3 regions of the Streptomyces sp. NPDC058685 genome follow, and region 2 is predicted to be linked to each of the others. Evidence: riboswitches for the same ligand, from Rfam matches in the RefSeq annotation. Region 2 holds a riboswitch; each other region holds the start of a gene.

Region 1 (4,206 bases), on a different contig from region 2:
GGGCGCCGCGGGGGGCCGTGGAGCGGTCGGCGCGCGCGGCGGACGCGGAGTCCCCGTGCCCGGACCCCGCGTCGTACGAGGCACGCTGTTCGGCCGTGAGCCGGTCCAGCATCCGCTCGGCGGCCGAGAGTTTGCTCTGTACGGTCGCCTTGTGGCGGGCCAGTTCCGCCTGCCGGTCCTTCAGGCTCTCCATCCGCTCGCCCGCCTGTGCCCGCAGCCGGTCGATCTCCACGAGCTGCTGGTGCACTCCGGCGATCGCGGCGGCCTGCCGCTCACCCGTGCGTTCGACGAGCGCGGCCCGCTCCAGGTACTCGTCGGGGTCGGAGGTGAGCGCGAGTTGCAGGGCGGGGTCGATGGTCCCGGCGCGGTACTGAGCGGTGGCGATCGAACCGAGAGCGTTGCGCGAGGAGTTGAGGCGGTCGGTCCTGCGGGCGGCCTCGTCGCGCAGCCGGTCGACCGATGTACGCAACGCCGCGGTCCGCTCCTTGGCCCCGTTGTACTTCTCCGTGGCCACCTCTGCCTCGTGGTACAGCTTGTCCGCCTTGTCCTTGACCTGGGCCGGTGTGAGGGCGGGTTCCGCGTGGCCGACTCCGTCGAAGGCGGTCGCCGACGCCGCTCCTGCGAGCGCGATGGTGGCTGCGGTTCGGGCGGCGGGCCCGGAGAGGAGATGCTGCTTGGGTTTCCGGTGCGCGGCCACGGGTGCGTGTACGTCCTTCCGTCATCCCTGCGGGTCCGGGTCCGGCGGCGGCCCGCACAGGGGAGCGGTCCGCCGCCGGATCTCTCGGCGTGACGGCCGACTGCCGCCCGGTGCTGCGGCGGCGGTGGGGAGTCGGTCATCTGAGGCAGGACGCTAAACCTGGGGGTCACGGCAGGGAGACGCAAGGACCGAATGTGCCCGAAGGTGGACATCTTGCTGCGCTTTCTGCAAGCCGATCCGGCCCGCACACGTCCTTTCTCCGCACCGCTGTGACCGATGTGCCGAATGAGGCTCACCCGGCCTGAAGGGGGTGATATGGCGGGAGTTAGGCTCCGCCGCATGGACGTACTCATCAATGCCTTCGTCGCCCTGCACATCATCGGTATCGCGGCCCTGCTGGGCGGCTTCCTCACGCAGATGAAGGCGATGTCCGAGGGGACGGCGCGCTTCGGCCCGGCGATGCTGCACGGTGCGCTGACGATGCTCGTCACCGGTGTGGCGCTGGTGGGCCTCAACCAGGCGGACGACCAGACGGTGAACAACCTCAAGATCGGCATCAAGCTGGCGGTGCTGGTGGTGATCCTGGGTCTGGTCTACGTCAAGCGGGACGAGGAGTCGGTGGAGAAGCCGCTGTTCGCCGCGGTGGGCGGGCTGACGGTCGCGAACATCTTCATCGCCACGCTCTGGACGTGAGCGCGCCGCGCCGGACATGAGGGCGCCGGGCGCGGCTCTGGTGCTCCGGGTGCTCCGCGCGTTCCGGGCGCTCCGGGCATGAGAACGCCCGGGCACCCTCGGGCCCGGGCGTCCGGTGTGCGGCCGGCTCAGGCCGGGCGAACGCTGCCGTAGATCGGCATGTAGAAGATCGACTCCTCGCGGACGTTCGCCCCCGGCTTCGGGGCGTGGATCATCTTGCCGTCGCCGATGTAGATGCCCACATGGCTGATGTCGTCGTAGAAGAAGACCAGGTCCCCCGGGAGCAGATCCTTCGTCTCGATCCGCTTGCCGGTCTTCACCTGGTCCCAGGTGGTGCGCGGCAGGCTCACGCCCGCGGTCTTCCAGGCGGCCTGCGTCAGCCCCGAGCAGTCGTACGAGCTGGGGCCGGCCGCACCCCAGACGTACGGCTTGCCGATCTGGGCGCGCGCGAAGTCGAGGACCTTGGCGGCCTTGGCGGTGGAGGTGCCGTCGGAAGAACCGGAACCGGAACCCGTGCCGGTCCCGGGCACCGTGCCCGTGCCGCCGCCCTGGTTCTGCTCGCGCTCCTTCTCCCGGCGCTGCCGCTCCGCCTCGGCCTTCGCCTCCTGTTCGGCCTTCTGCTCCGCCTTGCGGCGGGCCTCCTCCGCCTTCTCGCGCTCGATCGCGGCCAGCCGCGCCTTCTCCTCGGCGGTCAGCTTCGACAGCAGCTCACGCGCCTCGGCGAGCTTTGCCTGCACGTCCTGCTTGCTGGTGCGCAGCGCCCGCTGCGACCGGGTGAGGGACTCCAGGCTCTCGGTCGCCGTGGCCCGCTGCTTGGCGGCGGCCGCCCGCTGGGTCTCGTAGTCGGCGATCACATCCCGCTGACGGTCCGTCATGCGGTCCATCAGCTGGGTCTGGTCGAAGTACTGCTGAGGGCTGTCCGCGAAGAGCAGCGCGGCGGTCGGGGCGACCGCGCCCGTGCGGTACTGCGCGGCCGCGTAGTTGCCGAGCACCTGGCGGGACTCGTTCAGCTTCTCCGTGCGCTGCGCGTTCTCGTCGAGGAGCTTGCCGACCTGCTGCCGCTTCTCCTCCGTCGCCTCTTTCGCCTGGTTGTACTTCTGCGTCTCGGTGCCGGCCTGCCGGTACAGGTCGTCGACCTTCTTCTGCACCTCTTCGACCGACGGCTTCGGGTCGCTCGGCGCCGCGTCGGCGCTCTGCGTCGACAGCAGCGTGACGGATGCGAGGGCTGCCGTCGTGAAACCGACGGCGGGGGAGGTCTTCACGGTTCGACTTCGCGTTTTGCGATGCGACGCCAAGGCCGACATCTCCTTCTTCCGTTGACCGCCTACCGGGTTAGCTGTCGGGTTCGGGCGGAACGGAAGATCGCCCTACGGACCGTGCTGGTGCTGGTCCGATTCACCCCGGTTGTGCATGGTGGGTCCCCGGTTCCGAACTTCCTTGGGAAAAGCTCGAATTCGGCGCTGACTGCCCGTTTGGCGTGGATCGCCGCGGGGGACGGGCTGCCTGATCGAGCACGCTAACCAACTCGTGTGGCTCCTGTGAAGGTTGATGTTCGATATGCCCGATACATTTTCGTGACCTTATCGATCGGGTGGTCGGCGTGCTCGCCAGATGACCCATTGCGTTCGAAAAGGTGCAGAGTGTTGCCGGAGTCGTGCGGGATTGGGCGCATCGGTGGTACGGGAGCGGGCGTACGGCTTCGAACGCGCCGACGCACCGACGCATCGCATCGCATCGCACCGCTCCGGCGCTCGGACCGGAGCCGCCACGCCTCTCGGCGGGGTCGCGGCGGCCGTATGGCAATGCGGCCGCGAGCTGTCAGTGCCGCGGCCTAGACTCGTAAAGCGATGAGCAGCCTCTTTGACGACAGCTTCCTGGCGAACCTCCAGCACACCTCGGAGGAGCCCCCGCCGCACCCCGAGGAGCCCGGAGACGGGCCCGGAGAGGAGATCCCGGACGATCTCTTCCAGGGCGCGTTCGACGTGCCCCCGGCCCGGGACGCCCACCACGGCAACGGCGCCCCGCGCACGATCGTGGACCCCGCCGCCCTGCTGGACGGACTGAACGAACAGCAGCGCGCCGCCGTGGTGCACACCGGATCGCCGCTGCTCATCGTGGCCGGCGCCGGTTCCGGCAAGACCCGTGTGCTCACACACCGCATCGCCCATCTGCTGGGGACGCGCAGCGTCCACCCCGGCCAGATACTGGCGATCACCTTCACCAACAAGGCCGCCGGCGAGATGAAGGAGCGCGTCGAGCAGCTGGTCGGCCCGCGCGCCAACGCCATGTGGGTCATGACCTTCCACAGCGCCTGCGTCCGCATCCTGCGCCGGGAGTCCAAGAAGCTCGGCTTCACCTCGTCGTTCTCGATCTACGACGCGGCCGACTCCAAGCGACTGATGGCGCTCGTCTGCCGTGATCTCGATCTCGACCCCAAGAAGTTCCCGCCGAAGGCCTTCAGTGCCAAGATCTCGAACCTCAAGAACGAACTGATCGACGAGGAGAGCTACGCCGACCAGGTCGGCGGGGGCAGCGAGGCCGAGGGCTCCGGGGGAGGCTTCGAGAAGACGCTGGCCGAGGCGTACCGGATGTACCAGGCGCGGCTGCGCGAGGCCAACGCCCTGGACTTCGACGACATCATCATGACCACCGTCCATCTGCTCCAGGCGTTCCCGGACGTCGCCGAGCACTACCAGCGGCGCTTCCGGCATGTGCTGGTGGACGAGTACCAGGACACCAACCACGCTCAGTACACGCTCGTACGCGAGCTGGTGGGCACCGGGCAGGAGGACCTGCCCCCCGCCGAGCTGTGCGTC
Region 2 (4,206 bases):
GTACTACGCGCCGAACAACGCGGTGCTGTCGGTCGTCGGCGACATCGACCCGGAGCAGACGCTCGCCTGGATCGAGAAGTACTTCGGCTCCATCCCCTCCCACGACGGCAAGCAGCCGCCGCGCGACGGCTCGCTGCCGGAGATCATCGGTGAGCAGCTGCGCGAGGAGATCCGGGAGGAGGTCCCGGCGCGTGCGCTGATGGCCGCCTACCGGCTGCCGCACGACGGCACCCGCGAGGCCGACGCGGCCGACCTGGCGCTCACCGTCCTCGGTGGCGGCGAGTCCTCCCGGCTGCACAACCGTCTGGTGCGGCGGGACCGCACGGCCGTCGCCGCCGGGTTCGGTCTGCTGCGTCTGTCCGGTGCTCCCTCGCTCGGCTGGCTGGACGTGAAGACGTCCGGTGGCGTCGAGGTCCCGCAGATCGAGTCCGCCGTCGACGAGGAACTCGCGCGGTTCGCCGCCGAGGGCCCGACGCCGGAGGAGATGGAGCGCGCGCAGGCGCAGCTGGAGCGCGAATGGCTCGACCGGCTCAGCACGGTCGCCGGCCGCGCCGACGAACTGGCCCGCTACGCCGTGCTGTTCGGCGACCCGCAGCTCGCGCTGACGGCCGTCAACCGCGTGCTGGACATCACCGCCGAGGAGGTGCAGGCGGTCGCCCAGGCCCGGCTGCGCCCCGACAACAGGGCGGTGCTGGTGTACGAACCGGTCTCCGCCGACCAGGACGACCAGAGCGACGAGGAAGAAGGGGCGGACCAGTGAGCGACGCCGCCGAGCCGTTGACCGCCATGACGTTCCACCCGCAGCCGCAGGCGGGTACCGCCAAGCCGTGGGCCTTCCCCGCCCCCGACCGCGGCACCCTGGACAACGGTCTGACCGTGCTGCGCTGCCACCGGCCCGGTCAGCAGGTCGTGGCCGTCGAGATCTCTCTCGACGCCCCGCTCGACGCCGAGCCGGAGGGTCTCGACGGCGTCGCCACGATCATGGCGCGCGCCCTGTCCGAGGGCACCGACAAGCACTCCGCCGAGGAGTTCGCCGCCGAGTTGGAGCGCTGCGGGGCCACCCTCGACGCGCACGCCGACCACGCCGGCGTCCGGGTCTCGCTGGAGGTGCCGGTCTCCCGGCTGCTGAAGGCGCTCGGGCTGCTCGCCGAGGCCCTGCGCGCCCCCGCCTTCGACGACAGCGAGGTCGAGCGGCTGGTGCGCAACCGGCTGGACGAGATCCCGCACGAGATGGCCAACCCGGCCCGTCGCGCCGCCAAGGAGCTGTCCAAGCAGCTCTTCCCGGCATCGCTGCGGATGTCGCGCCCGCGTCAGGGCACCGAGGAGACCGTGGCCCGGATCGACGCCGCGGGCGTCCGGGCGTTCTACGACGCCCACGTCCGGCCCGCGACCGCGACCGCGGTGATCGTCGGCGACCTCACCGGGGTCGACCTCGACGCCGTGCTCGCCGAGACCCTCGGCGACTGGACGGGCGACACCGCGGAGTCCCGGCCCGTTCCGGCGATCACCGCCGACGACACCGGCCGCGTGATCATCGTGGACCGGCCCGGAGCCGTACAGACGCAGCTGCTCATCGGCCGCGTCGGCCCGGACCGCCACGACCGCGTCTGGCCCGCCCAGGTGCTCGGTGCGTACTGCCTCGGCGGCACCCTCACCTCCCGGCTCGACCGCGTGCTGCGCGAGGAGAAGGGCTACACCTACGGCGTACGTGCCTTCGGCCAGGTCCTGCGTTCGGCACCCGACGGCACGGGTGCCTCGATGCTCGCCATCAGCGGTTCGGTGGACACGCCCAACACCGGCCCGGCGCTGGACGATCTGTGGAAGGTGCTGCGCACGCTGGCGGCCGAGGGTCTCACCGACGCCGAGCGCGACGTGGCCGTGCAGAACCTGGTGGGCGTCGCCCCGCTGAAGTACGAGACGGCGGCGTCCGTCGCGAGCACGCTCGTCGACCAGGTGGAGCAGCATCTGCCCGACGACTACCAGGCGCAGCTGTACGTGCGGCTGGCCGAGACGGGCACGGTGGAGGCGACGGCAGCGGCCGTCAGCGCCTTCCCCCAGGACCGTCTCGTCACGGTGCTCGTCGGTGACGCGTCCGCGATCGAGGAGCCGGTCAAGGCGCTCGGTATCGGTGAAGTGACGGTTGTCACCGGCTGATTGAGGCCGTCGGCCGCTTCCACCGGGAGGCAGAGCAGCCTCTGCCTCCCGGTGGAGCGGCCTCCGCGGTCCGGTGGGGCGGTGGACGCGGCCAGGGAACCCCGGCATCACACGATGCCGGGGTTCCGTCGTTTGCCCGATTTGCTGCGGGGCTTCCGCTCTGCCCTGTGGCATGCGCTACAAACAGGGCTGTCTGTTTGGTGATTGAAAGTTGCCACGCTTAGCGTCGGTCCGGCTGTTCGCCAGTACCGCCGCATCCGCGGCACGGACAGCCATCGCCGAGTCCCCGTCAGGCGCGAGCCTGGGGAGCCGGGGACCCACACGAAGTCCCTGGGGTGAATCGGATGCCTTCGCGGCTGTGCCGCGGCGGAGGCGCCCGTAGGAGACCTTCCTGCTCCGAACCCGTCAGCTAACCCGGTAGGCGAGAAGGAAGGAAAGGACCAGCCACTTCATGGCGTTCGCCCGTCCCACCGGGAAGCACCGTGCCCCGAGCCGTATGACGCGCAGAGGCGCGAGCATCGCCGGCGTCGCGGCCCTGGCCACCACCGGCGTCATCGGAACCCTCGCCTCTCCGTCGCTGGCCGCCGAGTCCGGAGCCGCCGCTCCCGAGTCCGGCACCGTCACTCTCGAGAGCACCGGCCTGAGCACGGCCGTCGCCGCCGACTCGCTCGCCACGGAGATAGCCGACCAGGCCGCGGCCCAGGAGCAGGAGGCCGAAGAGGCCGTCGCCCGCGCCAAGGCCGCCGCCGAGGCCAAGCGCAAGGCCGAGGCTCGCGCCAAGGAGGCCCGCGAGGCCCGGGAGCGCGCCGCCCGCGAGGCCGAGCGCAAGCGTCTGAACGCCTTCGTGTCACCCATCTCCGGCTCGTACGTCTCCACCGGCTACCAGACAGGCGGAGCCGTCTGGTCCTCCGGCAGCCACACCGGCATCGACTTCCACGCCTCCACCGGCACCCCGGTGCACGCGGTCGGCGCGGGCACCGTCGTGGAGGCCGGCTGGGGCGGCGCCTACGGCAACAACATCGTGATCAAGATGAAGGACGGCTCGTACACCCAGTACGGCCACCTCTCGTCGCTGAACGTCTCGGTCGGCGAGAGCGTCACCCCGGGCCGGCAGATCGGCCTCGCCGGCTCGACCGGCAACACCACCGGACCGCACCTGCACTTCGAGGCCCGCAGCGGCGCCGAGTATGGATCGGACATCGACCCGGTCTCGTACCTGCGCTCGCACGGCGTCAACATCTGAGCCACGTGACCGTCTGAGCCCGCTGGCGTTCCGAGCCCGCGGACCGTCCGATCAGCACCCAAGGCCCCGGCCCGTCGCCGGGGCCTTTCGTGTGCGCCGGCATGGATGCGGGCGCGGTATGCCCTCGTGGTGCGAGGCCGGCTACTGGCCAAAAGATATCCATGAATGCCCGCCGGGCATCGGAAAATGTGGACCGCTGCAATAGAGTCACCGAACGGTCGTCAATCGGCTGCGTTTCGCGCGGATTAAAGCGGAGGTTCGGTCATGCGCATTCCCGCGCACTCGGTATGCACAGCGATCCGCGACGACATCGTCTCCGGTGTGTTCCGGCGCGGCAGCAGACTCACCGAGGAGCAGCTGGCCCGCCGCTACGGCGTCTCGCGCGTCCCGGTGCGCGAGGCTCTGCGGACCCTGGAGTCCGAGGGTTTCGTCACCACCCGGCGTCACGCGGGCGCGTGTGTGGCGGAGCCGACCGAGCGGGAGGCGGCCGACCTGCTGGAGGTGCGGATGCTGCTGGAGCCGCTGGGCGCGGCCCGGGCGGCCCAACGGCGCACCGAGGCCCATCTCAAGGTGCTGCGCGGCCTGGTGAGGCTGGGCCAGGAGCGCGCACGCCGTGGTCAGGGCGAGGATCTGCGCTCGCTCGGCGGCTGGTTCCACGAGACGCTCGCCCAGGCCTCCGGCAGCCCGGGCCTGATCGCACTGCTCACCCAGCTGCGGCACAAGATCGCCTGGATGTACGTCGTGGAGCAGCCGGCCGCGCCCGTCGAGTCGTGGGCCGAGCACGGCGCGATCGTGGATGCCGTCGCGCG
Region 3 (4,206 bases), on a different contig from region 2:
GCGTGCCCGGTGGCGCTACAAGCCCCGCCGTGTCTCCCGGTTCTGGCACAGCAAGGCCGTCCGTGCCGGGGTGCTGATCACGCTCCTCGCCCTGTCGGGCCTCGTCATCCTGTCGCTCGTACGGGAGCAGACCGGCACCCAGGGTTTCCTGGTCGGCCTCGGCCTGGCGACCCTGCCGGTCCCCCTGCTCACCGCCGCGTTCCGCTGGCTGGACCGGGTCGAGCCGGGCCCCTGGCGGAACCTTCTGTTCGCCTTCGCCTGGGGCGCCTTCGCCGCCGCCCTCGTGGCGATCATCGCGAACACCTTCGCGACGCAGTGGATAGCCACCGCCACAGCCGACCCCACGGGCGCGGACACACTGGGCGCGACGGTCATCGCGCCGGTCGTCGAGGAGAGTGCGAAGGCCGCGGCGATCCTGCTGATCTTCCGTTTCCGCCGACAGGACTTCCGCGGGATCGTCGATGGGGTCGTGGTCGCCGGGTTCACCGCGACGGGCTTCGCGTTCACGGAGAACATCCTCTATCTGGGCAACGCGTTCGGCGAGGACCAGCAGATGGGCTTCTCCGGGATCGCGTCCGTGACCGCGGCGACGTTCTTCGTACGGATCGTCATGTCCCCGTTCGCCCACCCGCTTTTCACGGTGCTGACCGGCATCGGCTTCGGTGTCGCGGCACTGGCCTCACGGCGCATGCGGGTCCGGCGCATCGTCCTGCCGCTGCTCGGTCTGGCGCTGGCGATGGGCATGCACGCGCTGTGGAACGGCTCGACGTCCCTGTTCGGCCCGTGGGGCTTCTATCTCGTGTACGGGGCGTTCATGGTGCCCGTCTTCGGGCTGCTGACCTGGCTCACGATATGGAGCCGGCAGCGGGAACTGCGGACGATAGCCACCGAGTTGCCGGCCTACGCCGCGGCCGGATGGCTGTCGGCGGACCAGCCGCCCGCCCTCTCGTCGATGCGGGCGCGCACCCTCGCGCGGGACGTCGCGCGGCGTATGCACGGGCCGACCGCGGCGCACGCGGTGTCGGAGTACCAGCATTTCGCGACCTCGCTGGCGTTTCTGCGCCATCGGGCCCACCGGGGCGCGGCGGACCCGGACTTCGTGGAGCGCGAGCAGGAGCTGCTGCATCACCTGTGGCAGCGCAGGGACGTGGCCGCACCGGCGCTGACGTACGCGGCACGGGCCACCGGGCGGGTGCGTGTGCCGCCTCCGCACCGCGACTACGGCGCGTACAACCCGTACCGGACCTGACCGCGCACCGGTGGGCGACCGCGTCCTGCCCGCTCCCGGGAGAACCGGGCGCAGCAAAAACCGGCAGTCCTGGCGTCGGGGGGTGAGCGCCAGGACTGCCGGGGATCGAGATGCGCGGGAACTGTCCCGCAGGATCAGGGAGTCAGGCCCTTGTCCCGCAGCCAGGCCATCGGGTCGATGCCCGAGCCGCCGGCGGTGTGGACCTCGAGGTGCAGGTGCGCGCCCGTCACGTTGCCCGTGGCGCCGACGCGGCCGATCGTCTCGCCGGTCGCGACCTTCTGGCCGGCGCTCGCGGTCATCGACGACAGGTGCGCGTACCAGACCTCGGTGCCGTCCTCGAGTTCGAGAACGATGCGGTAGCCGTACGAGCCGGACCAGCCCGCCGACTTCACGGTGCCGTTGTGCACGGCCTTGACCGGCGTACCCGTCGGGGCGGCGAAGTCCAGGCCGGTGTGCTGGCCGGAGGACCACAGGGAGCCGGACTCGCCGTACGTGGAGGTGATCGTGTACGAGGAGGTGGGGAGCGAGTAGCTCTTGGCCAGCTGCGCGAGACGCTCTGCCTCCGCCTTGGCCTTCGCCTCGTCCTCTGCCTTCTTCTTCGCGGCGGCGGCCTTCGCGGCCACCTCTTCCGCCTTCTTCTTCGCCGCGGCCTCGGCCTTGTCCGCCGCGGCCTTCGCGGCCGCCGCCCTGGCCGACTCCTCAGCCTTGGCCTGCTGCTGCTCGGCCTGCTGGAGGATGCGGGAGCGCAGCGCCTCGCCGGCACCGCCCTGGTCGGTGTCGGAAGCGGTGTCGGCGTAGGCGATGCCCATCGCCGAGTACGTGGCCGCCTCGTCCACGACGTCCGAGGAGTCGTCGGACATGAAAGAACCGACGCCGGGAAGGGACTTGGCGTCGGGCAGATTGTCCGAGAGCGCGTCGGGAAGGGATATGGAGACCGCGGGTTTGTCCTGCGCCGTCGCGATGCCGCCCGCGCCGACCGCGGCGATCACGCCGACGCCGAGCACGGTGGAGCTACGGGCAAGTCCGCCGCGCTGCTTGGCGACACGGTGCCGACCGCGCACCGGACGGACGGAGTCCTCGGTGGGGTTCCACTCTTCGAGGGACCGCTCCGCGCCCTCCGCACCGAAGAAGTCATTGGCGAAGGGTGCTTCTGGGGCAGGCCTGTTGGACGCCACTGAGGCGTGCTCCTTTCCTTCCTTCTCGCCTACCGGGTTAGCTGACGGGTTCGGAGCAGGAAGGTCTCCTACGAGCGCCACCCGCCGCGGAAGTCGCGGTGGAAGGTGCCCGATTCACCCCAAGGATTGGTTCCCCGGTTCCCTTGCGGAATTCGGCGCACGCGCACGGCGCCGTCCTGACGACGGCTGGGACGACCGCGCTGCGTTATCGAACGTTAATAGACGCGAGGACCGTATTCCAAGCTGTTCCGGGTGATCGTTAACGACTTCCCACGGGACCAATCGGGACACAAGCAGCCGGATTCGGGCGACTTGATCGCCCTTCGGGCCGCGGAACATTACTGACGGGTCGTCACATGGTATGCGGAGGGGGATCTTCCCACTACGCAGCGTGCCCAGCCACCAGAGCGGACCGGGCGGGCAAGACGTCCGCTCGGTTCCGCGAAGGGCTGCGACCGCCACACAGCTCATCCGGGCAAGCCCACCGACACGTCTCGGCGCACCCACCCGGCTCAAGCCGAACCAACCCACCAACACGGTCTTCGGCACACCCACCGGCTCAGGCGAACGAGGCCAGAATCGTCACGGCGTACCCGACCCCACCCCCACGCACACAGCCTCGTACGGCGAGACGTCCCAGCCGGCCCCGAGGTGCCGACGCCCCTCACGCGGGCGGCACGACCTTCACCGTCCTGCGGCGCTCCGGCTGCCCCTCCGCGGGCCGGGCGACCGCCAGCAGTGCCATGTCGTCCTTCGAACCACCTCCGGTGTACCGGCGCACGTCGTCGACGAGCGCGTCGAGCAGTTCGTCGGGCCCGGGGAAGAGCCGCCCCGAGAGCCGCGCGCCGGGATCGTAGAACTCACCGGCCGCGTTGCGCGCCTCGCTGACACCGTCCGTGTAGAGCAGCAGGGTCGCTCCCGTCGGCAGCGGATACTCCACCGCCTGGTCCGGCCAGACCTCCAGATCGCCCATGCCGAGCGGCAGCGCGGCCCTCGACGGCGCCAGGAATTCCAGGTCGCCGTCGGCGTGCAGCAGGATCGGTTCCGGGTGGCCGCGGTTCACCAGCCGGACGATTCCGGCACCGCGCGGGATCTCTCCCAGTACGGCGGTGGTGAAGCCCTCGACCGCGTCCAGGCTGTCCCGGCGCGTGCCCTCGCGCGCCAGCGCCCGCTCGAGGCGCTGCGCGACGCCCTCCAGGGAGCTCTCCTGCTCGGCCGCCTCCCGGAACGCGCCGATGACGACGGCCACCGCCTCGACGGCCTCCAACCCCTTGCCCCGCACATCGCCGACCACCAGCCGCACCCCGAAGGGCGTCTCCTGCACGGCGAACAGGTCGCCGCCGATGAACGCGTCGGCGAGCGCGGCCTCGTACCGTGCCGCGACGTGCAGCCCGCCGATCCGGTCGGCGGGCGTGGGCAGCACGGCACGCTGCGCGGTCTCGGCGATGACCCGGGCGGAGGCGAGACGCTCACCGCTGCGTCTGACGACGGTGTTGATGAGCAGCGCGAGCCCGGAGACGGTGATGAGCGTGAAGACCTCGGTGTATGCCGTGACCTCGTCGACGGTGCGGTTGTAGAAGTGCAGCCCGAGCACCGCGAGGGTCGCCGTGATGCCCGTCACCAGCGTGGTGAGCCAGGAGAAGAACGGAGCGGCGACCAGCGGAGCGGCGGCGAACATCGGCACGGCCGTGAACTGCGCCGGGGTCGCCAGGTCGAAGACCAGCCCACCGATGATCATCAGGGTGGGGAGGGCACGGAGGAAGCGGCGGGCGCCGTACACAC

What was found. Region 2 has a riboswitch for cyclic di-AMP ahead of ACFWU3_RS20350 (M23 family metallopeptidase). Riboswitches for the same ligand answer to the same signal wherever they lie in the genome.
Positions count from the first base shown of each region.
Region 1: it holds a riboswitch for cyclic di-AMP, as region 2 does, so the genes downstream of both, ACFWU3_RS00940 (NlpC/P60 family protein) here and ACFWU3_RS20350 (M23 family metallopeptidase) in region 2, are expected to answer to the same signal.
Region 3: it holds a riboswitch for cyclic di-AMP, as region 2 does, so the genes downstream of both, ACFWU3_RS28740 (M23 family metallopeptidase) here and ACFWU3_RS20350 (M23 family metallopeptidase) in region 2, are expected to answer to the same signal.

Region 1 is NZ_JBHXSL010000001.1:188,692-192,897, forward strand. Features, by position in the region: gene ACFWU3_RS00930 (NlpC/P60 family protein) at 1-697, opposite strand, end outside; gene ACFWU3_RS00935 (hypothetical protein) at 1,037-1,390, shown strand; gene ACFWU3_RS00940 (NlpC/P60 family protein) at 1,519-2,694, opposite strand; cyclic di-AMP (ydaO/yuaA leader) riboswitch at 2,696-2,860, opposite strand; gene pcrA (DNA helicase PcrA) at 3,238-4,206, shown strand, end outside.
Region 2 is NZ_JBHXSL010000024.1:26,859-31,064, reverse strand. Features, by position in the region: gene ACFWU3_RS20360 (pitrilysin family protein) at 1-760, shown strand, start outside; gene ACFWU3_RS20355 (M16 family metallopeptidase) at 787-2,154, shown strand; cyclic di-AMP (ydaO/yuaA leader) riboswitch at 2,421-2,592, shown strand; gene ACFWU3_RS20350 (M23 family metallopeptidase) at 2,606-3,397, shown strand; gene ACFWU3_RS20345 (GntR family transcriptional regulator) at 3,662-4,206, shown strand, end outside.
Region 3 is NZ_JBHXSL010000047.1:16,689-20,894, forward strand. Features, by position in the region: gene ACFWU3_RS28735 (PrsW family intramembrane metalloprotease) at 1-1,249, shown strand, start outside; gene ACFWU3_RS28740 (M23 family metallopeptidase) at 1,384-2,424, opposite strand; cyclic di-AMP (ydaO/yuaA leader) riboswitch at 2,436-2,592, opposite strand; gene ACFWU3_RS28745 (PP2C family protein-serine/threonine phosphatase) at 3,089-4,206, opposite strand, start outside.